2 regions of the Streptomyces sp. RKND-216 genome follow, and region 1 is predicted to be linked to the other one. Evidence: predicted binding sites of a transcription regulator. Region 1 holds the regulator's gene; the other holds the start of a gene.

Region 1 (11,950 bases):
TTCGAGCCGGAGACCTCCGCAGCGCTCGGCTTCGGCTTCCGCGTGGGCTTCCTGGGGCTGCTGCACCTGGAGGTGATCCGGGAGCGGCTGGAGCGCGAGTTCAACCTCGACCTGATCGCCACCGCGCCCAACGTGATCTACCAGGTGCGGATGGAGGACGGGACCGAGCACACCGTCACCAACCCCACCGAGTTCCCCGCCGGCAAGATCGCCGAGGTGGAGGAGCCGATGGTCAGGGCCACGCTGCTGGCCCCCAGTGAGTTCGTCGGGGCGATCATGGAGCTGTGCCAGGCCCGGCGCGGCAACCTCCAGGGCATGGACTACCTCTCCGAGGACCGCGTCGAACTGCGCTACACGCTGCCGCTGGCCGAGATCGTCTTCGACTTCTTCGACGCGCTGAAGTCCAAGACCCGAGGCTACGCCTCACTCGACTACGAGCCGACCGGCGAGCAGGTCGCCGACCTGGTCAAGGTCGACATCCTCCTGCAGGGCGACAAGGTCGACGCCTTCTCCGCGATCGTGCACAAGGACAAGGCGTACTCCTACGGCGTGCGCATGGCGACCAAGCTGCGCGAGCTGATCCCGCGCCAGCAGTTCGAGGTGCCCATCCAGGCGGCCGTCGGATCCCGGGTGATCGCCCGCGAGACGGTGCGCGCCATCCGCAAGGACGTCCTCGCCAAGTGCTACGGCGGTGACATCTCCCGTAAGCGGAAGCTGCTGGAGAAGCAGAAGGAGGGCAAGAAGCGGATGAAGGTCGTGGGCCGGGTCGAGGTCCCGCAGGAGGCTTTCATCGCCGCCCTGTCCTCCGACGAGAGCGGCGACTCCAAGGCGAAGAAGTAGCCGCGCGCCGGTCGTGAGACCGGCGCCGCTCGTTCCCCTTCACGGCGTGCCTCCGGGCACGCCGTGAAGCGTGTGGCGATCATGTGAGAGCCCGCCCGTTTCGCCGCGCCCTCGGTCACGCTCCGGTATCGACACGGCCCCGGACCCCTTACGTGGGAGGTCCGTGGCGCTTAGTCTGAGCGCGTCTCCCCGGTTACTCGCGAGTCACAAGGGAGAGTCACCGAGCATGTACTTCACGCGCGCCCGGAGGATGTCGTGAGCGACACACAGCCCTTGATCGAGAACCGGCCGCCCTCCGTGGCGACGCTCTTCCTGGAGCGGGTGCAGGCCACCCCGAACGCGGAGGCGTACCGCTACCCCGTGCCGGCCGTCGGCGGCGGCCCGGACGAGTGGCGGTCCTACAGCTGGGGCGAGGCGGCCGACCGCGTGTTCTCCGTCGCCGCCGGCCTCACGGCCCTCGGCGTGCGCCCCGAGGAACGCGTCGCGATCGCCTCCAACACCCGCGTGGACTGGATTCTGAGCGATCTCGCGATCCTCTGCTCCGGCGCGGCCACCACCACGGTCTACCCGAGCACGAACGCGGAGGAGACGGCGTACATCCTCGCCGACTCCTCCAGCCGCGTGCTGATCGCCGAGGACGCCTCCCAGCTCGCCAAGGCGCGGGAGAAGCGGAACGAACTGCCCGAGCTGAGGCACGTCGTGGTGATCGAGGAGGCGGACGCCGTGTCCGCCGAGGGCGACCCGGAGGACTGGGTTCTTTCCCTCTCCGAACTCGCCCGTCGCGGACGCGCCTACCTGGACACCCACCCCGAGTGCGTCAAGGAGACGGTCACCGCGCTGCGCGCCGACCAGCTCGCCACTCTCATCTACACCTCCGGCACCACCGGCAAGCCCAAGGGCGTACGGCTGCCGCACGACTGCTGGTCGTACATGGCCAAGGCGATCGCCCAGACCGGGCTGGTCACCCAGGACGACGTGCAGTACCTGTGGCTGCCGCTGGCGCACGTCTTCGGCAAGGTGCTGACCGCCGCACAGGTCGAGGTCGGACACGTCACGGCCGTCGACGGCCGGATCGACAAGATCATCGAGAACCTGCCGGTGGTGCAGCCCAGCTACATGGCAGCCGTGCCGCGCATCTTCGAGAAGGTCTACAACGGCGTGGCCGCCAAGGCGAAGGCCGGCAGCCCCGTCAAGTACAAGATCTTCCTGTGGGCCGCCGGCGTGGCCCGCGAGTACGGCAAGGTCACCCAGGACAACTTCCGCCGCACCGGCGTCGCCTCCGCCCCGGCGGGCTTGAAGGTGAAGCACGCGGTCGCTGACAAGCTGGTCTACGCCAAGATCCGGGAGGCGTTCGGCGGCAACCTGCGCGCCTGCATCTCCGGCTCGGCCGCCCTCGCCCCCGACATCGGCTACTTCTTCTCCGGCGCCGGGATCCACATCCTTGAGGGCTACGGCCTCACCGAGTCCAGCGCGGCCAGCTTCGTCAACCCCGGCGAGGCCTACCGCACCGGCACCGTCGGCAAGCCGCTTCCCGGCACCGAAGTCCGCATCGCCGACGACGGCGAGATCCTGCTGCGCGGCCCCGGCATCATGGAGGGCTACCACCAGCTGCCCGACAAGACCGCCGAGGTGCTGGAGGAGGACGGCTGGTTCCACACCGGCGACATCGGCGAACTCTCCACCGACGGCTACCTCCGTATCACCGACCGCAAGAAGGACCTGATCAAGACCTCCGGCGGCAAGTACATCGCGCCCGCCGAGGTCGAGGGCCAGTTCAAGGCGATCTGCCCGTACGTCTCCAACATCCTGGTGCACGGCGCCGACCGGAACTTCTGCACGGCCCTCATCGCCCTCGACGAGGTGTCCCTGATGCAGTGGGCCGGCGATCGGGACGGGTTGAAGGACAGGCCGTACAGCGAGGTCGTCGCCTCCGAGCAGGTCCGCAAGATGGTCGAGGACTACGTCGAGCAGCTCAACTCCGGCCTCCAGCGCTGGCAGACGATCAAGAAGTTCCGCATCCTGCCGCGGGACCTGGACGTCGAGCACGGCGAGCTGACGCCCAGCCTCAAGCTGAAGCGGCCCGCCGTGGAGCGTGAGTTCGGTCACCTCATCGAGGAGATGTACGCCGGGTCGCGCGAGGCCTGACCCGGCTTGCCCCGGAGGGCGGCACGGGTTCGGGGAGGGGAGCGCGGCGCGGGCGGGCCACAATGGCCCCATGCCCTCCGCACTCCCCGACGGCGAGCCCGTGCCGCACGACGGCACGCTGCCGGCCTCCGCGACCGCCGGTGCGGCCGACCGTCCGCTCGGCTTCTACCTGCACGTCCCGTACTGCGCGACCCGCTGCGGCTACTGCGACTTCAACACCTACACCGCGAACGAGCTGCGCGGCTCCGGCGGCGCCCTCGCCTCCCGTGAGAACTACGCCGACACCCTCGCCGAGGAGATCCGCCTCGCGCGCAAGGTCCTCGGCGACGACCCCCGCCCCGCGGAGACCGTCTTCGTCGGCGGCGGCACGCCCACGCTCCTCCCGGCCGCCGACCTGGGCCGGATGCTGGCGGCGGTCCGGGACGCATTCGGCCTCGCCGACGGCGCGGAGATCACCACTGAGGCCAACCCGGAGTCGGTCGACGCCCGCTACCTCGCGGAACTGCGGGAGGCCGGCTTCAACCGGATCTCCTTCGGCATGCAGAGCACGCGGCAGCATGTGCTGCGCGTCCTGGACCGCAGCCACACCCCGGGCCGTCCGGAGGCGTGCGTCGCCGAGGCCCGCGCCGCCGGGTTCGACCACGTCAACCTCGACCTGATCTACGGCACGCCGGGCGAGACCGACGACGACTGGCGGGCCTCCCTGGACGCGGCGATCGGCGCCGGACCCGACCACGTGTCGGCGTACGCGCTCATCGTCGAGGAGGGGACGCAGCTCGCCCGCCGGATCCGGCGCGGCGAGGTGCCGACGACCGACGGCGACGTGCACGCCGACCGCTACCTCATCGCCGAGGAGGCGCTGACTGCAGCCGGGTTCGCGTGGTACGAGGTCTCCAACTGGGCGGCCTCAAAGCCCGGGAGGTGCCGCCACAACGAGCTGTACTGGACCGGTGCCGACTGGTGGGGTGCGGGCCCCGGCGCGCACAGCCACGTCGGCGGCGTGCGCTGGTGGAACGTGAAGCACCCCGGCGCGTACGCCCAGGCGCTGGGGGAGTCCCGGTCGCCCGGTGCGGGGCGCGAAGTGCTCGACGCGGAGGACCGGCGCGTCGAACGCATCCTGCTGGAGCTGCGGCTCGCGGAGGGGTGCCCGCTCGGGCTCGTCACCCCCGCAGGGCTCGCCGGCGCGCGCCGCGCGCTGGACGACGGCCTCCTCCAGCCCGGCCCCTACGCCGCCGGCAGCGCCGTCCTCACCCTCCGGGGGCGCCTCCTCGCCGATGCGGTCGTCCGCGCCCTCACGGACTGACCCCTCGGGCCGGGCGGCAGCAGCCTCCCCGCTGTCCGCCGCCGCCCGCACGGCGTGGCGGCGGTCGTGGCGTGGGCGAGGCGCGAGCGAGGTGCGGAGGAGTCACCCGGACGGCTGGGGCGGGGTGCCCCGCGCCCCGGGCCGGGCGAGCATGCCAGACATGGGCCGACAGACCGCCGGCACGCCCTCCGAAGCGCGCCGTACCGGGAGCCTATGGCTGACCCTGGCCGCCATGCTCTTCGCCGTGTCGATGACCTTTATCGACCAGACGATCGTGGCCGTCGCTGCCCCGAGATCACAGACGAGCTGTCGCTGTCGTCGTCCGGCGTGCAGTGGATCGTCAACGCCTACCTGCTCTCCCTCGCCGCCTTCTTCGCGCTCGGCGGCAGGCTGTCCGACCTGTACGGCCACCGCCGCGTCATGCTGATCGGCACGGTCCTGTTCGTCGTCTCCTCGGTGCTGTGCGGCTTCGTCCCCGACGACTCCTTCGCCCAGGCGTGGCTGGTGTGCTTCCGCGCCACGCAGGGCCGGGGCGCGGCGCTGATGTTCCCGGCCGCCCTCGCGGTCGTGGTCGCCGTCTTCCCCCTGGAGCGCCGCGGCAGCGCGCTCGCGCTCTTCTTCGGGCTGTCCGGCGGCCTGACCGCCGTGGGCCCGATCCTCGGCGGCTGGCTGACCTCATGGACGTGGCGGGCGATCTTCTGGGTGAACATCCCCGTCGCCGTGATCGCCATCGTGCTCACGCTGCTCGCCCGCATCCGCGACGAGCCGCGTCGCGAGTCACTCGACGTGGCCGGCGCCGTCCTCGTGGCCGCGGGCATGGGCCTGAGCGTCCTGGGGCTGATGCAGGCGTCCGCGTGGGGCTGGAGCAGCGCCGCCACCTGGGCGTGCATCGCCGGCGGGCTGCTGATCCTGGCACTGTTCGTCCGCGTGGAACTGCGCACCACGCGTCATCCGCTCATCACCATGGCGGTGTTCCGCGACCGGGCGTTCGTCGCGGACGCCCTGGTGTTGTTCTTCGCGATGATCGCGTTCGTGCCGGTCTTCTTCTTCGCCTCGGTCTACGCGCAGGTGTCGCTCAGTGCGTCACCGAACGAGGCGGGGATCTACATGCTGGTGTTCTTCGCCGGCTTCGGCGTGGCGTCCCAGCTGGGCGGCCGGATGCTCGACACCCGGGGCGCCAAGCACCCCATGCTTCTGGGGACCGCGCTGGGCGCCGCCGGGTTCGCGCTGTGGGCGCACCGTGCGACCGAGCTGTCGCTGAACGACCAGTGGCCGTACATCGTGATGCCGGCGCCGGCATCGGGTTCCTGCTGTCGCCCGCCTCGACGGACGCCGTGAACCGCGCCCTCTCCGCCTCGTACGGTGAGGTCACCGGCATTACGCAGACCCTGCGCAACTTCGCGGCCGCCGTCGGGCTGGCGGTCTTCGGTACGGTGCTCACCCATGTCACGACGGACCGGGTGCTGGAGACCTTCGAGCGCCGCGGTTTCACGGGGGAGCGGTCCGCCGAGGTCGCGCGCCGCGTGGCGGAGTCCGTCACGGGCCACGGCGACGAGTCGGAGCCCGGCGGCAGCGGTCCGGTGTCGTCGTTCATGCGGGAGACGATGGACGCCGTGCGCATGGACTTCGCCGAGGCCACGCAGGTCGTGTTCGCCTGCATGGCCGGGGCCATGGCTCTCGCCTTCCTCTGCGCCCACCTGCATCCCGGTGGCCGGGTCGGTGACCGCGAGGCCCCCGCCCGTCGGTCGAACAAGTGAACCGACCGGTGTGCCTGCCTGCTGGTCCACCCGCTGGCCGGCCGCTGCGTGCTGTTCACCGAGCCGGCGGACGTGCTGGGCGTCTCTCTCGAGGCCGTCGAGTTCCGGACCCTGACGTGAGCCGGTCACGTCAGGTGAGTCAGCCGCCGTTCGGGCCGCCCACGGTGACGTGGTCGATGAGGTGTTCCACCGGGCCGAGCAGGCCCGGGTCCAGGTCGCGGTAGGAGTGGACGGCGCCGAGGATGCGCCGCCACGCGGCCCCGGTGTTCGCCGGCCAGTCCAGCGCCTCGCACACGCCCGTCTTCCAGTCCTGCCCGCGTGGTACCCGCGGCCAGGTGTCGATGCCGAGCGCCGCGGGCTTGACCGCCTCCCAGATGTCGACGAACGGGTGGCCCACCACCAGCACCCGTTCCGCGCCCCACGTCGCGGTCACGTCCGCCGCGATCCGGGACTCCTTCGACCCGGGCACCAGATGGTCGACGAGGACGCCCAGCCGTGCGTCGGAGGTGGGGCCGAAGAGGTCCACGATCTCGGCCAGGTGGTCGACGCCCTCCAGGTACTCGACCACCACGCCCTCGACGCGCAGGTCGTCGCCCCAGACCTTCTCCACCAGTTCCGCGTCGTGCCGCCCCTCCACATAGAGTCTTCCCGCCCGTGCGACGCGGGCCCGTGCGCCCGGCACGGCGACCGAGCCGGAGGCCGTGCGCCCGGCTGAGGCAGGCGCCGCGGGGGCGACGGATGCGGGGCGCACCAGGGTGACGACCTCCCCCTCCAGCAGGAAGCCGCGCGGCTCCATCGGGAACACGCGATGCTTGCCGAACCGGTCCTCCAGCGTCACCGTCGGCCCCTGCGCCGTCTTCTCGCACCGGACCACCGCGCCGCAGAAGCCGGTCGCGGCCTCCTCCACGACGAGGTCCGGGTCGGCGGGGACCTCGGGCACCGCGGCCGTGCGGCGCTTCCAGGGCGGGGTGAGGTCGGGGTCGTACCGGCGACTGCGCATCCGCCCATTCTGGCCGCAGGCGTCACGGCCGGGCGAAACGCCGTGCCAGTGCGTCGCGTTGGGCGCGGACAAACGCAGCGTCGACCACCGCGCCGTGCCCCGGCACGTACACCGCGTCCTCGCCGCCGAGGGACAACAGCCGGTCCAGCGCGGCGGGCCAGCGGGCCGGCAGTGCGTCCGGTCCGGCCTGCGGTTCTCCGGACTCCTCCACCAGGTCGCCGCAGAACACCACCTCCCGCGCGCCGGGCTCGCGCCCCGGCACCAGCACGGCCAGGTCGTGGCCGGTGTGGCCCGGCCCCACGTTGGCGAGCAGCACCTGCCGTCCCCCGCCGAGGGACAGCGTCAGTTCGCCGCTCACCGCGTGCTGGGGCAGCACCAGGGCGTCCGCGGCCTGCGCCGCGGCGGCCGGGTCCAGGCCGTGCCGCACCGCGTCCCGCTGGATCGCCTCCCGGTCGTGCCGCAGGACGCCCTCCAGCCCCACCGCGCCGTACACCTGCACGCCCGCGAAGGCGGCGGTGCCCAGCACGTGGTCGAAGTGCGCGTGGGTGAGCGCGACCCGGGTCACCGGCAGCCCGAGCCGTTCGCGCACCGCCGTACGGACCGCCGCGCCCTCGGCCAGACAGGAGCCGGTGTCGACCACGAGCGCCCCCTCCGCATCCGCCACGGCGCCCACGGTGGCGTCCCACCGAGGCAGCCGCGCGCGCAGCACGCCCGGTGCGAGCTCTTCCCAGCCGATGTCCATGTCTCCCGACGCTAACGGGGCGCACCCCGCGTCCTCGCGCCGACCCGCTCCCGACCGCTACGGGATCGCTACCGACCCGCAGCGGAGCCGCCCTTGCCCCGGCCACGTCCCCCGGTCGTACACTTGCTGGGAAACCGCTGGCACTCGGCCAAGGAGAGTGCCAGGCCAGCAGTGGCCGGGCAGACGGCGGACGGCCCTGGGACGGAGGTGTGCGCGTGCTCAGTGAACGCAGACTCGAGGTGCTGCGCGCCATCGTCCAGGACTACGTCGGCACCGAGGAGCCCGTCGGCTCGAAGGCGCTCACGGAGCGACACAACCTCCAGGTCTCCCCGGCAACCGTGCGCAACGACATGTCGGCGCTCGAGGACGAGGGCTACATCGCGCAGCCGCACACCAGCGCCGGACGCATCCCCACCGACAAGGGCTACCGGCTCTTCGTCGACCAGCTGGCGGGCGTCAAGCCGTTGTCCTCGCCGGAGCGCCGCGCGATCCACAACTTCCTCGACGGCGCCGTCGACCTGGACGATGTCGTCGGCCGCACCGTGCGGCTGCTCGCGCAGCTCACCCGCCAGGTCGCGGTGGTGCAGTACCCATCGCTGACCCGCTCGACGGTGCGGCACGTGGAGCTGCTGGCCCTCGCGCCGGCCCGCCTGATGCTGGTGCTGATCACCGACACCGGACGCGTCGAGCAGCGCATGGTCGACTGCCCCGCGCCGATCGGCGAGAACACTGTCGCCGACCTGCGCGCACGGCTCAACGGCCGCACCGCCGGCCAGCGCTTCACCGATGTGCCCCGGCTGGTGCAGGACCTTCCCGACTCCTTCGACGCGGACGACCGCGGCACCGTCTCCACCGTTCTCGCCACCCTGCTGGAGACGCTGGTCGAGGAGACAGAGGAGCGGCTGATGATCGGCGGCACCGCCAATCTCACCCGCTTCGGCCACGACTTCCCGCTCACCATCCGGCCCGTGCTGGAGGCGCTGGAGGAGCAGGTCGTCCTGCTGAAGCTGCTCGGCGAGGCCACCGACTCGGGCATGACCGTGCGAATCGGTCATGAGAACGCTCACGAGGGGCTGAGTTCCACATCCGTGGTTTCGGTCGGTTACGGTTCGGGCGACGAGGCGGTCGCCAAGCTCGGCGTGGTGGGGCCGACCCGGATGGACTACCCCGGAACGATGGGAGCGGTACGCGCAGTGGCACGTTACGTCGGACAGATCCTGGCGGAGAGCTAAGTGGCGACGGACTACTACTCCGTCCTCGGCGTGCAGCGCGACGCCTCGCAGGACGAAATCAAGAAGGCCTTCCGCAGGCTGGCGCGCGAACTGCACCCGGACGTGAACCCGGACCCGAAGACGCAGGACCGGTTCAAGGAGATCAACACCGCGTACGAGGTGCTCTCCGACCCGCAGAAGAAGCAGGTCTACGACCTCGGCGGCGACCCCGCGGGGCCCGGCGGCGGCGCGGGCGGCTTCGGCGGCGGCTTCGGCAACTTCTCCGACATCATGGACGCCTTCTTCGGCACGGCGTCCCAGCGCGGCCCGCGCTCGCGCACCCGGCGCGGCCAGGACGCGATGATCCGGCTGGACATCGACCTGAACGAGGCCGCGTTCGGCACCACCAAGGAGATCCAGGTCGACACCGCAACCGTGTGCGGCAGCTGCTCCGGCGAGGGCGCGGCACCGGGCACGTCGGCGCAGACCTGCGACATGTGCCGCGGCCGCGGCGAGGTCTCGCAGGTGACCCGCTCCTTCCTCGGCCAGGTCATGACCTCGCGCCCGTGCCCGCAGTGCCAGGGCTTCGGCACGGTCGTGCCCACGCCGTGCCCCGAGTGCGCCGGCGACGGCCGGGTGCGCTCGCGGCGCACCCTCACGGTCAAGATCCCGGCCGGCGTCGACAACGGCACGCGCATCCAGCTCGCCGGCGAGGGCGAGGTCGGCCCGGGCGGCGGTCCGGCAGGCGACCTCTACGTCGAGATCCACGAGACCCCGCACTCGGTCTTCCAGCGTCGCGGCGACGACCTGCACTGCACGGTCACCATCCCGATGACGGCGGCCGCTCTCGGCACGAAGGTGCCGCTGGAGACACTGGACGGCATGGACGAGATCGACATCCGGCCCGGCACCCAGTCCGGCCAGTCGATCCCGCTGCACGAGCGCGGCATCACGCACCTGCGCGGCGGCGGCCGCGGCCAGCTCATCGTCCACGTCGAGGTGACGACGCCGAGCAAGCTGGATCCGGAGCAGGAGGACCTGCTGCGGCGCCTGGCGACGCTGCGCGGAGAGGAACGGCCCCAGGGCCAGTTCCAGCCGGGGCAGCAGGGCCTCTTCCACCGCCTCAAGGACGCGTTCAACGGCCGTTGACCCATGCCGGGCCCGCGCCCGCGCGCCGCGCTTTCCCCGCGCGGCGCACGGCGCCGGGGTGCGGCGCCGTGCCGCACCCGTTTCACCGCAGCCGCGGGGTCCGCGCGCCGGTGTCCGGCGGCGTCTCGCGGTGGTGGGCGGTCTGCGCCGTCCGCCGGGTGACCGCCGGGGGCGGCCGTGCCGCGCGGCGACCGCCGAGCGGCTGCGGCCCCAGCAACGGGCGGCGTACGGGGCGTGACAGGATGGTCACATGGCCCCCGACCTCGACCTCGCCCTCCTCCGTCACCCGGTCGTTCAGGCACCCATGGCGGGCGGCGCCTCCACCCCGGAACTCGCCGCTGCCGTCAGCGAGGCCGGCGGTCTCGGCATGCTCGCCGCCGGGTACAAGACGCCGGAGGCGATGTACGAGGAGACGCGCCACCTGCGCCGGCTCACTCCACGCCCCTTCGGCGTGAACCTCTTCCTGCCCCAGACACCGGTCGCCGAGGCGGCGGCGCTCACCGCCTACCGCGACGAGCTCGCCCCCGAGGCGGCCCGTTACGGCGCCGAACTCGGCGACACGGACAGGGGCGGGAGCGACGCCTACGACGCGAAGGTCGCGATCCTCCTCCAACACCCCGTGCCGCTGGTGTCGTTCACCTTCGGCTGCCCCGAGGAGCGCGTGCTGCGCCGCTTCGCGGAGGCGGGTACGTCGACGGTCGTCACGGTCACCTCCGTGGACGAGGCGCTCACCGCCCAGGACCGCGGGGCCGCCGCGGTGTGCGTGCAGGGCGCGGAGGCCGGCGGCCACCAGGGCACCCACCACGACGACCCGGCGGCGGACGGCGGCTGCCGCGCGACCGGACTGCTGCCGCTGCTCGCCCTCGTCGGCGAGGCGGTGCGCCTGCCGCTGGTCGCCGCCGGCGGGCTGATGCGCGGGTCGCAGATCGCCGCGGTGCTGGCTGCCGGTGCGAGCGCCGCCCAACTCGGCACCGCGTTCCTGGTGTGCCCCGAGTCCGGTGCGCACGCCGAGCACAAGCGGGCGCTGACGGACCCTCTGTTCGACCGCACGGAGCTGACCCGTGCCTTCTCCGGGCGCCCGGCACGCGCTCTGGTCAACCGGTTCGTGCGCGAGCACGGTCCGCACGCCCCCGCCGCCTACCCGGACGTCCACCACCTCACCGCCGGCCTGCGCCGTGCCGCCTCGAAGGCCGGCGACCCACAGGGGATGGCGTTGTGGGCGGGTCAGGGCCACCGGCTGGCCCGTACGATGCCCGCCGCGCGGCTCGTCGAGGTGCTCGCCGGTGAACTGGCCTCCGCCCGCGCCGCGTCGACGGGACGGGAGGTGGAGGCGTGACCGCTCCCGTGTTCCTCCTCGACGGGCCGGACGCGCCGCCCCTCACCGGGGCCGGCCGCGTGTGGCTGACAGGTCCGGAGGGCCGGCACGCCGTCTCCGTGCGGCGCATGCGCGTGGGCGAGTCGATCGTCCTCACCGACGGCGCGGGCACCGGTGCCTCCGGCACGGTCGCCGCCGTCGAGGGCAAGGACCGGCTGGAGGTCGCCGTCACCGACGTCCGGTCCGATCCCGTGCCCCGGCCCCGGATCATCGTCGTGCAGGCGCTGCCCAAGGGCGACCGGGGCGAGCTGGCCGTGGAGACGATGACGGAGACCGGCGTGGACGTGATCGTGCCGTGGGCGGCGTCCCGGTGCATCACGCAGTGGCGCGGTGAACGTGGAGCCAAGTCGCTGGCGAAGTGGCGTGCCACCGCGCGCGAGGCGGGCAAGCAGTCCCGGCGCCTGCGGTTTCCGCACGTCGCCGAACCG
Region 2 (11,950 bases), 2.2 Mb from region 1:
GGCTCACCGGCCCGCGCGACGCGCCGTACGACTTCTCCTTCTCGGGCCTGAAGACGGCCGTCGCCCGCTGGATCGAGGCGAAGCGCAACGCGGGCGAGGACGTGCCCGTCGCGGACGTGGCCGCGTCCTTCCAGGAGGCGGTCACCGACGTACTGACCCGCAAGGCGATCCGCGCCTGCAAGGACGAGGGCGTCGACCATCTGATGATCGGCGGCGGCGTCGCGGCCAACACCCGGCTGCGGGCGATGGCCGAGGAGCGCTGCGCGGACGCCGGCATCACGCTCCGCGTGCCACGGCCCAAGCTGTGCACGGACAACGGAGCGATGGTCGCCGCGCTCGGTGCGGAGATGGTCGCCCGGAACCGGGCGGCGTCCGACTGGGATCTGCCCGCCGACTCGTCCCTGCCGGTCACGGAACCGCACGTTCCGGGCCGGGAAGGGCAGGAGGACGGCCATGACCATGCTCTCGGTCACCGCCACGACCACGACCACGTGCACGAACTGAGCAGGAAGAACCTGTACGCATGACCGTCGCACTGATGTGGGAGGCCAAGGCCGTCGAGGGCCGCGGCGACGAGCTGCTCTCCTGGGCCCGTCACCAGGTGCTCTCTCCGGCGCCGCTGCGCCGCGAGACCTACCGCGCGCCCGGCGACCGGGTGCTCGTCATCGCCTGGTGGCACGCGGGCTACGACGCGGACCTCCCCGAAGTACCCGAACCGCCGGCCGAGCTGATCGCCCGCCCGGTGCACCGCTGGCGCTTCGAGCAGGTCCAGCCCGCCTGACGGCCCACCACCTCGGGGGTGGTGCGTCAGGCGGACCGCAGGACCGCTCTCGGCACCTGGTCGCTGACGTAGACCGGGTCGTCGGCCAACTGCCGTGCGAGGTAGGCGGATCGGGAGACCTGCCCTTGGCCTTCCCCGGCCAGGGCCGGGGCGGGGCCGGCGAGCACCAGGACGAGCGTGAGCAGGATCAGGCGTACGGCTCGTCTCACGGTGCCCCCCGGTGTCGCGTGTGGGCACCATCCCTGCCGGGCGACGCGCGCCCTGCGAACCCCCGGGGGGCCGAAGCGGCCTACGCGCTCGCCGGGCGGCCGAGCAGCATGGTGGGGGCGCCCGCGACGCGGGTGAGGAACACGGTGGCCGAGCCCGGGCCCCGGGGCTTCACCTTCCTCCGCAGCTCCTCGGGTTCGACGGCGGAGCCGCGCTTCTTCACCGTCAGCGTGCCGATCCGCCGCTCGCGGACCAGAGCGCGCAGTCGTTTGAGGTGGAACGGCAGCACGTCGGTGATCTCGTACGCGGTCGCGAACGGCGTGGGGGTGAGCGCGTCGGCGGTGACGTACGCGATCGTCGGGTCGATCAGCCGGCCGCCGACGGCCGCCGCTGCCTCCGCGACGAGATGGGCGCGGATCACCGCGCCGTCCGGCTCGTAGAGGTAGCGGCCGACGGGGCCCGGCTCCGGGTCGGGCAGCCCGGCGCCGTGCAGGGTCGCGCCCTGCGGCAGCAGCGTGGCCCGCACGCGCGGACCGTCTCCGCCCGCGGGCCCGCCGAACCAGAGCACGGCCTCCTTCACGTCCCCGGCGCAGGAGATCCACTCCGCCTCGGCCTCCTCCGGCACCACGTCGTGCGGGATCCCGGGCGCCACCTTGAGGGCGGCGTGCTGCGCGGCGCGTGCGGTGTCGATCGCCCAGCTCAGCGGCGGGGAGTACGCCTCCGGGTCGAAGATGCGGCCGCCCCGGCGCCCGCCGCGCCGGGCGGGGTCGACGAACACGGCGTCGCAGCCGGTGAGGTCCGCCGCGGCGACGTCGCCGCAGCGCACCTCGATCAGGCCGTCCAGCCCGAGTACCGCCGCGTTGGCGCGGGCGACGGCGCAGGTCAGCGGGTCGCGGTCGACCGCCCGGACGGACAGGCCGGCACGGGCCAGGGCGAGTGCGTCGCCTCCGACGCCGCAGCCCAGGTCGGCGACGCGGCCTGCCCCGCGCGCGGCGAACCGGGCGGCGCGGTGCTCCGCGACCGCCGTACGGGTGGCCTGCTCCAGCCCGTTCGGCGTGAAGTACATCCGGGCCGCGTCCGCCGCGCCGAACTTGGCGACGGCTCGCTGCCGCAGCCGGGCCTGCGCGACGGCCGCGGTCACCAGCGACGGCGGATGCGTCCGCCGCAGCCGGGTCACCACGGCCAGCTCGTCCGCGGGGTCGTGGTCGCGCAGCGCGTGCAGCAGCGTCGCGCCCTCGGGCGTCAGCAGCGCGGCGAACGCGGCGACGTCCTCGGGCACGTCGTCCGGTAGGGAGTCGGGTACGGCGCCCGGTGCGTCGTCCGGCGGGTCGGGGGGACCTGGCGTGTCGGGGGTGTCGGATACGGCCACACGGCTCATTCTCCCCGCCGCGCCGGAACGTCTGCGGGGTGTCCCCGGGAGCGGGTGGCACGATCCGGCGTCATGCGAGTAATGCGACAAAAGGTAAATATGACCGGACGAACGACCCGTCCCGTCCTGGCTTTCTCCGCCCTCGCGCTACTCGCCGCCCTCGCCCCCGGTGCGGGAACGGCCGACGAGCCGCCGCCCGCCTCGGCCGCCGGCGACCCGGTGCAGGCGGACGGGCCCGCCGCAGGGCGGGCGGGCCCCGGGGCCGCCACGGCGACCGACGCCGGAACCGCCAGACCCCGCGAGCACCGGGCGGCACCCGGGGAGCGGGAGGACACCTCGCAACAGGACGGCCGGACCGGGGCACGGCCCGCGACGCGTCACCGGGACGACGGCCGGCCCCCCGGCCACGGGGGCGGGGAACCGGCCGCCCGCCCGCGCGCCGCGGACCGCGTCGCCGCACCGGCACGCCGCCCGCTCGCGCTCTCCGTCGCGGTGGGCCCCGCCGCGCGCGCCCGGGCACTGACCACCGCCGACACCCTCGCCGCGCACGCCGCACGCATCCAGCGGCGGGTCGCCGCGTACCACCGCTGGGGGCTTCAGCCGCCGCCACCGCGCCCCGCGCCGCCCGTCGTCAAGCCACGCGTCCGAGGCGCCACGGTGGTGCGCCGGGTGCCCACGGACGACCGGGTCGTCTTCCTCACCATCGACGACGGCGCGCGGAAGAGCCCCGAGTTCCTGCGCATGGTGGACGACCTCGACATCCCCGTGACGTCCTTCCTCGCCGACGACGAGGCGGTGCTCCGCCCGGGATACGGGTACTTCCGCCGCCTGGAGGTCCTCGGCGGGACCGTCCAGAACCACACGCTCACCCACCCCTACCTGCCGGCACTCTCCTACCGGGAGCAGCGCCGCGAGATCTGCGGGCAACAGGACCGCATCCAGGAGGAGATGGGCGGTCCCCAGCCGCGCCTGTTCCGTCCGCCGTACGGCGCCTACGACCGGGACACCCTGCGCGCGGCCCGCGCCTGCGGCCTGGACGCCGTCGTGCTGTGGGGCATGGAGGCATGGGCGGACCGCATCGACTTCCAGGAGCCCGGCGCGGACCTCTACCCGGGCGCCGTGATCCTCACCCACTACCGCGGCCCGGCCTCCTGGGGCGACGGCGGCACCATGGCCGACATGCTGCGCGGAGTGCTGGAGGCCGCCGCCGAGCAGGGCTACGCCGTCGGCCGGCTGGAGGACTACCTGTGAGCGGCCCGTCGGCTCACCGCCCGTACAGCGTGGTGAGGTCGATCTCCATGGGGAACGGGACGACGACCGAGAGCGTGTCCCGGTGGATGCCGGTGGCCACGTAGGCGCCCGTGGTGTCGTCCCGTTCGTAGGCGTGCACGACCGTCCGGTCGTCCTCCTCCTCGACGCGCCAGAAGTGCCGGATGCCGGCGTGGGCGTACTTCAGCGGCTTCGTCTCGCGGTCCCGTGCGACGGACTCCGGCGAGACGATCTCGACGACGAGGACGACTTCGCCGGGCAAGTAGGAGGTGCGCTGCTTCTTCGGAGGCGCGTCCACGACCAGAATGTCCGGCTCCGGGCGCTGACGTTCACCCAGACGGATGGTCATCTCCACCTCGGTCAGCAGGTCGTGCGGGGCCGCGAGCTCTATGGCGTTGGCCAGCCGCCGCATCACCCGGCTGTGAAAAGAGGTCTGCGGCGACATCATGATGAGAGCTCCGTCGATCAGCTCCGTGCGCGGGGCGGACGGCGGAAGCCTGTCCAGGTCGTCGGCCGTCCAGCCGTCCGGGGGTGCCGGCCACAACCAGTCCGGCAGGGATTCCGCACTCACAGTCGGCACTCCTTCGCAGGGCGGGCACCTCGACGCGTCGATGCCGCTCAGCGTACCGCCGAGGCCCCGGGACACTCCGGTCGTTGGCACTCTGGTTGACGGAGTGCTAACCGCGGCATAATCTCGGTTCTGGCACTCTCCACCGGTGAGTGCCAAAGCGCGACGGGCAGATCCGGCACCCGCGACGACGGGTCTTCCAGGTCGCCACCCCAGACATTCATGACCCCGCTGAGAACTCCGAAGGGGGAGGTCGGATCGTGACGACCGCCACCAGCTCCAAGGTTGCCATCAAGCCGCTCGAGGACCGCATCGTGGTCCAGCCGCTCGACGCCGAGCAGACCACGGCCTCGGGCCTGGTCATCCCGGACACGGCGAAGGAGAAGCCCCAGGAGGGCACCGTCCTGGCCGTCGGCCCGGGCCGCTTCGAGGACGGCAACCGCCTGCCGCTCGACGTGTCCGTCGGCGACGTCGTGCTGTACAGCAAGTACGGCGGCACCGAGGTGAAGTACAACGGCGAGGAGTACCTCGTCCTCTCGGCTCGCGACGTCCTCGCGATCGTCGAGAAGTAAGCACCTCCAGCAAGCCGAGAAAGCCGAAGAGAAGCTTTCGATCCGCGCCCCGGTACCCGCCGTGCATGAGCTTCCGGGACCGGGGCGCGGTTCATTCGAGAGGACCCATAGCTCCCATGGCCAAGATCCTGAAGTTCGACGAGGACGCCCGTCGTGCCCTCGAGCGCGGCGTCAACAAGCTCGCCGACACCGTCAAGGTGACCATCGGCCCCAAGGGCCGCAACGTCGTCATCGACAAGAAGTTCGGCGCCCCGACCATCACCAACGACGGTGTCACCATCGCCCGCGAGGTCGAGGCCGAGGACCCCTACGAGAACCTCGGCGCCCAGCTGGTGAAGGAGGTGGCGACCAAGACCAACGACATCGCGGGCGACGGCACCACCACCGCCACCGTGCTGGCGCAGGCGCTGGTCCGCGAGGGCCTGCGCAACGTCGCCGCCGGCGCCTCCCCCGCCGCCCTGAAGAAGGGCATCGACGCCGCGGTCAAGGCCGTCTCCGACGACCTGGTCGGCACCGCCCGCCCGATCGACTCCAAGGAGGACATCGCCGCGGTCGCCGCGCTGTCCGCCCAGGACAAGCAGGTCGGCGAGCTGATCGCCGAGGCGATGGACAAGGTCGGCAAGGACGGTGTCATCACCGTCGAGGAGTCGCAGACCTTCGGCCTGGAGCTGGACTTCACCGAGGGCATGGCCTTCGACAAGGGCTACCTGTCGCCCTACATGGTCACTGACCAGGAGCGCATGGAGGCTGTCCTCGACGACCCGTACATCCTGATCCACCAGGGCAAGATCAGCTCCATTCAGGACCTGCTGCCGCTGCTCGAGAAGATCATGCAGGCCGGCAACAGCTCCAAGCCGCTGCTGATCATCGCCGAGGACGTCGAGGGCGAGGCGCTGTCCACCCTCGTCGTCAACAAGATCCGCGGCACCTTCAACGCCGTCGCCGTCAAGGCGCCCGGCTTCGGCGACCGCCGCAAGGCGATGCTCGGCGACATGGCCACCCTGACCGGCGGCACCGTCATCGCCGAGGAGGTCGGCCTCAAGCTCGACCAGGCCGGTCTGGACGTGCTGGGCACCGCCCGCCGCGTGACCGTCACCAAGGACGACACCACCATCGTCGACGGCGGCGGCAAGGCCGAGGACGTGCAGGGCCGCGTCGCCCAGATCAAGTCCGAGATTGAGACCACCGACTCCGACTGGGACCGCGAGAAGCTCCAGGAGCGCCTGGCCAAGCTGGCCGGCGGCGTCTGCGTGATCCGCGTGGGCGCGGCCACCGAGGTCGAGCTCAAGGAGAAGAAGCACCGCCTGGAGGACGCCATCTCCGCGACCCGCGCCGCGGTCGAGGAGGGCATCGTCTCCGGTGGCGGTTCCGCACTGGTGCACGCCGCCAAGGTGCTCGAGGGCTCGCTCGACAAGAAGGACGACGAGGCCACCGGTGTCGCCGTGGTCCGCCGCGCGCTCGTCGAGCCGCTGCGCTGGATCGCCGAGAACGCCGGCCTGGAGGGCTACGTCATCACCTCCAAGGTCGCCGAGCTCGACAAGGGCCAGGGCTTCAACGCCGCCACCGGCGAGTACGGCGACCTGGTGAAGGCCGGTGTCCTCGACCCGGTCAAGGTCACCCGTTCCGCGCTGGAGAACGCCGCGTCCATCGCGTCGCTGCTCCTCACGACCGAGACCCTGGTCGTCGAGAAGCCGGCCGAGGAGGACGAGGCCGCCGGCGGCGGTCACGGCCACGGCCACGCGCACTGAGCCTGCCCGCTCCGCGAGCCGGTGACGAGGCCCGGTGCACCCCGTGAGGGGTGCACCGGGCCTCGTCCGTTCCCGGAACCCGTTCCGTGAGGGGTGCCCGGGCGCCGTCAGGCGGATGCCTCGGCGCCGAGTTCGCGCATCAGCCGCGGGATGTCGTAGTGCCACCAGCTCTCGTGGATCTTCCCGTCCTGGAACCGGCACACGGTCGTGCCGGTCATGGTGCACTCCCGGCCGGTGGGCGCGATGCCCATGAAGTCGCCGCGGTGCCGGCCCCGCCACGTCCAGAGCGTCACCACGGTGTCCCCCTCGGCCACCTGCCGGTCGAGGGTGAAGTCGAAGTCGAACGCCTCCCGCCAGCGCGTGATGTCGGCCTTCAGCACGTCCCTGCCGACGGTCGTGTTCGCCTCCTTGGCCACGTCGTGGTCGATGTGGTCCGGGATGTACAGCTCGTCGATGACGTCGATGTTGCCGCCGACGGCGACCTCCTCGTAGAAGCGGCGCATGGTCTCCGCGTTGAAGGTCTCGTCCCGCACCACGTCGAGGTCGGTGAAGGTGGGCATGCCGTCGCAGAGCGCCACCATCTCCCGGAACACCCGGTCGGTCTCCGGGAGCTCGGAGTTGCGCATCGCCTCCTCGTACGACGGGAACTCGACGATCTCGACGAAGTGCGCGCCGTCCGAACGGTCCCGGCCCACCACCTCGTGCGTCGCCGTCCGCTTGCCCCGGGTCTGCTCGGCCCAGGTGTCCATGAGCCGGTTCATCTCCTCGAACCTGTCGGTCCGGCAGTCGATGAGCTGGAGGAAAGTCATGGCGCCTCCCGCGCTGGCGGAGGTCCCGTCAGCAGGCGGGGCCTCGCTGGTCGGAGGTCGTCCCGGTGCCGGGGAGGGGACCGACGGACGCCGGCGGCGGCCCTTTCCCTTCCAGCTTAGGCCGGTTCGCGGCAGGTCTCATGCGGTCACCTCGGTCCGTACTTCCGGCCCGTTCCGGTGCTCGCGCGGGCCAGCACGCCGCGTGGGGCGAGCCGCATGAGTCCCGCCAGCGCCTTGTACCGGGGGTCCGGGACGGACAGGGCGCGGCCCCGTGCCAGGTCGGCGAGCGCGGCGTCCACGACGCGCCCCGCGTCCAGCCACATCCATCCCGGCACGTTCCCGGCGTCCATGCCCGCCCGCTGGTGGAACTCGGTGCGCACGAAACCCGGGCACAGCGCCATCAGCCGTACCCCGGAACCCGCCAGGTCGGCCGCGACGCCCTGGGTGAACTGCGTGATCCAGGCCTTGGACGCGCCGTAGGTGCCGCGCGGCAGGAACGCGGCGACCGAGGCGACGTTGACCACGCCGCCGCGCCCGCGCTCCCGCATGGCCTCCGCGGCCGCCGCCGTGGAGCGCAGCACCGCCTCGCAGTGCACCCGCAGCATCGTCAGCTCGTCGGCCATCGGCACGTCGAGGAAGCGCCCCTTGTTGCCGAAGCCCGCGTTGTTCACCAGCAGGTCCACCGGGCGGTCGCGGTCGCCGACGCGCTCCTCCAGCGCGACGATGCCCTTCTCGGTGGCGAGGTCGGCCGTGAGGACGGAGACCTCGACGCCGTGCCGGTCGTGCAGGTCGGTGGCCCGCTCGTGCAGCCGTTCGGTGTCGCGGGCGAGCAGCACCAGGTGGTGCCCGTCCCGGGCGAGCCGTTCGGCGAACGCGGCGCCGAGGCCCGCGGTGGCCCCGGTGATCAGTGCAGTCGTCATGCGGGCACGGTATCGGCCGTCAGGAAGGCGCCGTCAGGAGGACGCCGTCCGGCGCATCGCCTTGCTCCGCGCCTCGGGGTGCAGGGCGTCGCCCGCGTCGAGCAGTTTCGGCAGCAGGTCGGGCTCGGTGGTGACCGCCCGGAACAGCTGGGAGACGGTGACGTCGTGGCCGGGCCGGTGCACGAGGTCGATCGGGTCCCCGGCGCGGATCTCGCCCGGTTCGATCACCCGCAGGTAGGCGCCTGGGACGGCGCGCTGCGTGAAGGTCTTCACCCAGCCCTTCTCCCCGAGCCAGCCGGCGAACGTGCGGCACGGGATGCGGGCGCTGCTGACCTCCAGCAGCAGGTCGGCGCCGATCCGCCAGCGTTCGCCGATCCGTGCGCCGTTCACGTCGACGCCCGAGGTGGTGAGGTTCTCGCCGAAGACGCCGCCGGTCAACTCGCGGCCCAGCTCGCGCGCCCAGACGTCGAGGTCCTCGCGCGCGTAGGCGTACACGGCCTGGTGGTCCCCGCCGTGGTGGCGCAGGTCGCCGATGGTGTCGCCGGTCAGCCCGCTGCCGCCGACCCCTTTGGCTCCCGGTGCCGTGACGGAGACGGGGCCGTCGGCCGGGCGCTTGTCGATACCGGTGACGTGGGAGGGCGAATCGGTGTAGTCCGCGGTGCGCGGCCGGGCGAGGTTCACGGACAGCAGCTGCATCATGGACGCACGCTAGCCCCGGGGCCGTCGCCGGGGCGACCGCACAGGTCCTGTTCCGCGCGAGGCGGGTCACCCCGGCCGCGCGGATGATGAATCGTTTCTGCTCAGCCGCCCGAGCCGGACGACGTCGCGATCAGGCGGTGGCGTGCCCGGCCCATCAGTTCCTCGCGCTCGTCCTCGGTCAGGCCGCCCCACACGCCGTACGGTTCGCGGACCGTGAGCGCGTGCGCCGCACACTCGGAGCGGACGGGGCAGCGCATGCAGACCTCTTTCGCGGATGCCTCACGCGCACTTCGGGCCGCTCCGCGCTCACCCTCGGGGTGAAAGAACAGGGAACTGTCGACGCCCCGGCAGGCGGCCAGCAGCTGCCAGTCCCACAGATCGGCGTTCGGGCCCGGGAGGCGGGAGAAATCTGCCATTGCGTGTCCCCTCAGTGGCGTAGTGCGACTGATGTGTCACTCATCGGTAAATATGATCCCTTGCCGAATCTAGCTATTACCCAACCGAAACGGAAGGAATCCCGACCAAACAGGGCATTCGTGAACGAGCAGCGCGGCTGCGTGATCTCACCCGACCGTGTCCGTACACTCACGTAGAGTGTCGGAGGCGGCCGCGGCAGCCCGTAACTCTTTTGGGTGACCGTCGTTGAGAGTGCGGAGGTGGTCGACGAGAACCGTCGGGAACCGCGGGTTCCCGGAGTCGTCGGCCGCACACAGGTGACGTTCTGCAACAGCCTGGAGGCTCAAGGTGATGCGCATCAGTGGTGGAGGGTGGTCATGACGTCCGTCCTCGTCTGCGACGACTCCCCGCTTGCCCGAGAGGCGCTCCGCCGCGCGGTCGCGACCGTGCCCGGCGTCGAGCGAGTGACGACGGCCGCCAACGGTGAGGAAGTCCTCCGCCGCTGGGGTGCCGACCGCTCCGACCTCATCCTCATGGATGTCCGGATGCCCGGCCTGGGAGGTGTGGAGACCGTCCGGCGGCTGCTGTCCGCCGACCCCGGCGCCCGCATCATCATGCTGACGGTGGCCGAGGACCTGGACGGCGTCGCCCTCGCGGTGGCCGCCGGTGCCCGCGGCTACCTGCACAAGGACGCCTCACGCGCCGAACTGCGGGCCACTGTCACGCAGGCCCTGGCCGACCCGACCTGGCGGCTCGCCCCGCGGCGGCTGCGGTCGGCGGAGATGGGCGCGGCTCCCACCCTCACCGCCCGGGAGATCCAGGTGCTGGAGGGCATGAGTCACGGCCGTTCGAACGCCGAGATCGGCCGCGAGCTGTTCCTCTCCGAGGACACGGTCAAGACCCACGCACGTCGGCTGTTCAAGAAGCTCGGCGCCTCCGACCGCGCGCACGCCGTCGCCCTCGGCTTCCGCTGGGGCCTCGTCCGCTAGGACACCACGCGCCCCAGCCCGGCAACTTCTCGCAGGTCGCGTACGTCGCCCGGTCTCCCCGACGGGTGCGGGAAGCCCTCCCGCACCCGTCGGCCCGGGGGCCGACCGGCGCCGGGCCGGGCCGGAACACTCGCGCGTGCCGCATGCTTGAGGTATGGAGTTCCTCGGAACCGGCCGGACAGGCGTGAGGGGAGGGCACGGGAAGTGACCGCGAGTGCGACCGCTCACAGTGCGCATAACGCTTCTGTGCAGAACCAGGGCCGCGATGCGGCGAAACGCAGGGGCCCGGTGCACCATGGACCGATGCGCGACGACGAGAACTCGCCGATCGGCGCCCTCGTCCAGCGCGCCGTCGAGGGGGACGACCAGGCCACGCACGACCTTCTCGCCCACGTGCACCCTCTCGCTCTGCGCTACTGCCGCACCCGGCTGACCCGGCTGCCCGGCGACGCCCGCCACTTCGTGGACGACCTGGCGCAGGAGGTGTGCCTGGCGGTGCTCTGCGCGCTGCCCCGCTACCGCGACACCGGCAAGCCCTTCGACGCCTTTGTGGTCGCCATCGCCCAGCACAAGGTCGCCGACCTTCAGCGGGCCGCCATGCGCCACCCCGGCAGCACGGCCTTCCCCTCCGACGAGATGCCCGAGCGGCCCGACGACTCGCTCGGCCCGGAGGAGCGCGCCCTGCTGAGCAGCGACGCCGAGTGGGCGAAGAAACTCCTCGCCAACCTCCCGGAGCACCAGCGCGAACTGGTGCTGCTCCGGGTCGCGGTGGGGCTCTCGGCCGAGGAGACCGGCCAGATGCTCGGCATGTCCCCGGGGGCCGTGCGCGTCGCCCAGCACCGGGCGCTCAGCAGACTGCGTGCGCTGGCCGAGCAGTAGGCTCGTCGCCGCCGTCGGCCCCGTGCCGGGTCCGGTGAGGATCACCCGTCCGGCCCGCTAGCATGGACGTCCGCGCCGCGCAAGCATTGGGAAGGTGTCATGACAGGCAACATCGACGGAGTGCCCGCCAAGTTCGCCATGCTCGGGCTGACCTACGACGATGTGCTCCTGCTGCCGGGCGAGTCGGACATGGCCCCGCAGGACATCGACACCTCCTCGCAGGTCTCCCGCAACGTCCGGGTCAACGTGCCGCTGCTGTCCGCCGCGATGGACAAGGTCACCGAGGACCGCATGGCCATCGCCATGGCCCGTCAGGGCGGCGTCGGCGTGCTGCACCGCAACCTGTCGATCGAGGACCAGGCCGCCCAGGTCGACCGGGTCAAGCGGTCGGAGTCGGGCATGGTCACCGACCCGATCACCATCGGGCCCGACGCGGACCTGCGGGAGGCGGACGCGCTGTGCGGCCGCTTCCGGATCAGCGGTGTGCCGGTGACCGACGGCACGGGCAAGCTGCTCGGCATCGTGACCAACCGCGACATGGCCTTCGAGCTGGACCGCAGCCGTCAGGTCCGTGAGGTCATGACGCCGATGCCGCTGGTCACCGGCAAGGTCGGCATCTCCCGCGGCGACGCCATGGAGCTGCTGCGCCGGCACAAGATCGAGAAGCTGCCGCTGGTCGACGGCGAGGGCGTGCTCAAGGGCCTCATCACCGTCAAGGACTTCGTCAAGGCGGAGAAGTACCCG

The links. The regulator HrcA, encoded in region 1, represses chaperone genes, less so after heat shock. The targets are predictions, from matches to a motif close to TTNGCACTCNGNNNNNCNGAGTGCNAA.
Region 2: groES (co-chaperone GroES) is a predicted target of HrcA. The motif match lies at 4,281-4,307, and genes of this name have one in related genera.

The regions. Positions count from the first base shown of each region.
Region 1 is NZ_SSBQ01000002.1:4,388,237-4,400,186, forward strand. It holds gene lepA (translation elongation factor 4) at 1-840, shown strand, start outside; gene E4198_RS19010 (AMP-dependent synthetase/ligase) at 1,096-2,985, shown strand; gene hemW (radical SAM family heme chaperone HemW) at 3,056-4,288, shown strand; partial or broken gene E4198_RS19020 (MFS transporter) at 4,521-6,045, shown strand; gene E4198_RS19025 (DUF3097 domain-containing protein) at 6,185-7,045, opposite strand; gene E4198_RS19030 (MBL fold metallo-hydrolase) at 7,068-7,787, opposite strand; gene hrcA (heat-inducible transcriptional repressor HrcA) at 8,003-9,019, shown strand; gene dnaJ (molecular chaperone DnaJ) at 9,020-10,147, shown strand; gene E4198_RS25015 (hypothetical protein) at 10,230-10,397, opposite strand; gene E4198_RS19045 (nitronate monooxygenase) at 10,398-11,483, shown strand; gene E4198_RS19050 (16S rRNA (uracil(1498)-N(3))-methyltransferase) at 11,480-11,950, shown strand, end outside.
Region 2 is NZ_SSBQ01000002.1:2,176,707-2,188,656, reverse strand. It holds gene tsaD (tRNA (adenosine(37)-N6)-threonylcarbamoyltransferase complex transferase subunit TsaD) at 1-527, shown strand, start outside; gene E4198_RS09525 (hypothetical protein) at 524-781, shown strand; gene E4198_RS09520 (hypothetical protein) at 808-990, opposite strand; gene E4198_RS09515 (class I SAM-dependent methyltransferase) at 1,071-2,267, opposite strand; gene E4198_RS09510 (polysaccharide deacetylase family protein) at 2,457-3,608, shown strand; gene E4198_RS09505 (Uma2 family endonuclease) at 3,622-4,197, opposite strand; gene groES (co-chaperone GroES) at 4,455-4,766, shown strand; gene groL (chaperonin GroEL) at 4,883-6,514, shown strand; gene E4198_RS09490 (ester cyclase) at 6,622-7,323, opposite strand; gene E4198_RS09485 (SDR family oxidoreductase) at 7,470-8,243, opposite strand; gene E4198_RS09480 (MOSC domain-containing protein) at 8,277-8,939, opposite strand; gene E4198_RS09475 (WhiB family transcriptional regulator) at 9,044-9,358, opposite strand; gene E4198_RS09470 (response regulator transcription factor) at 9,716-10,327, shown strand; gene E4198_RS09465 (sigma-70 family RNA polymerase sigma factor) at 10,631-11,206, shown strand; gene guaB (IMP dehydrogenase) at 11,306-11,950, shown strand, end outside.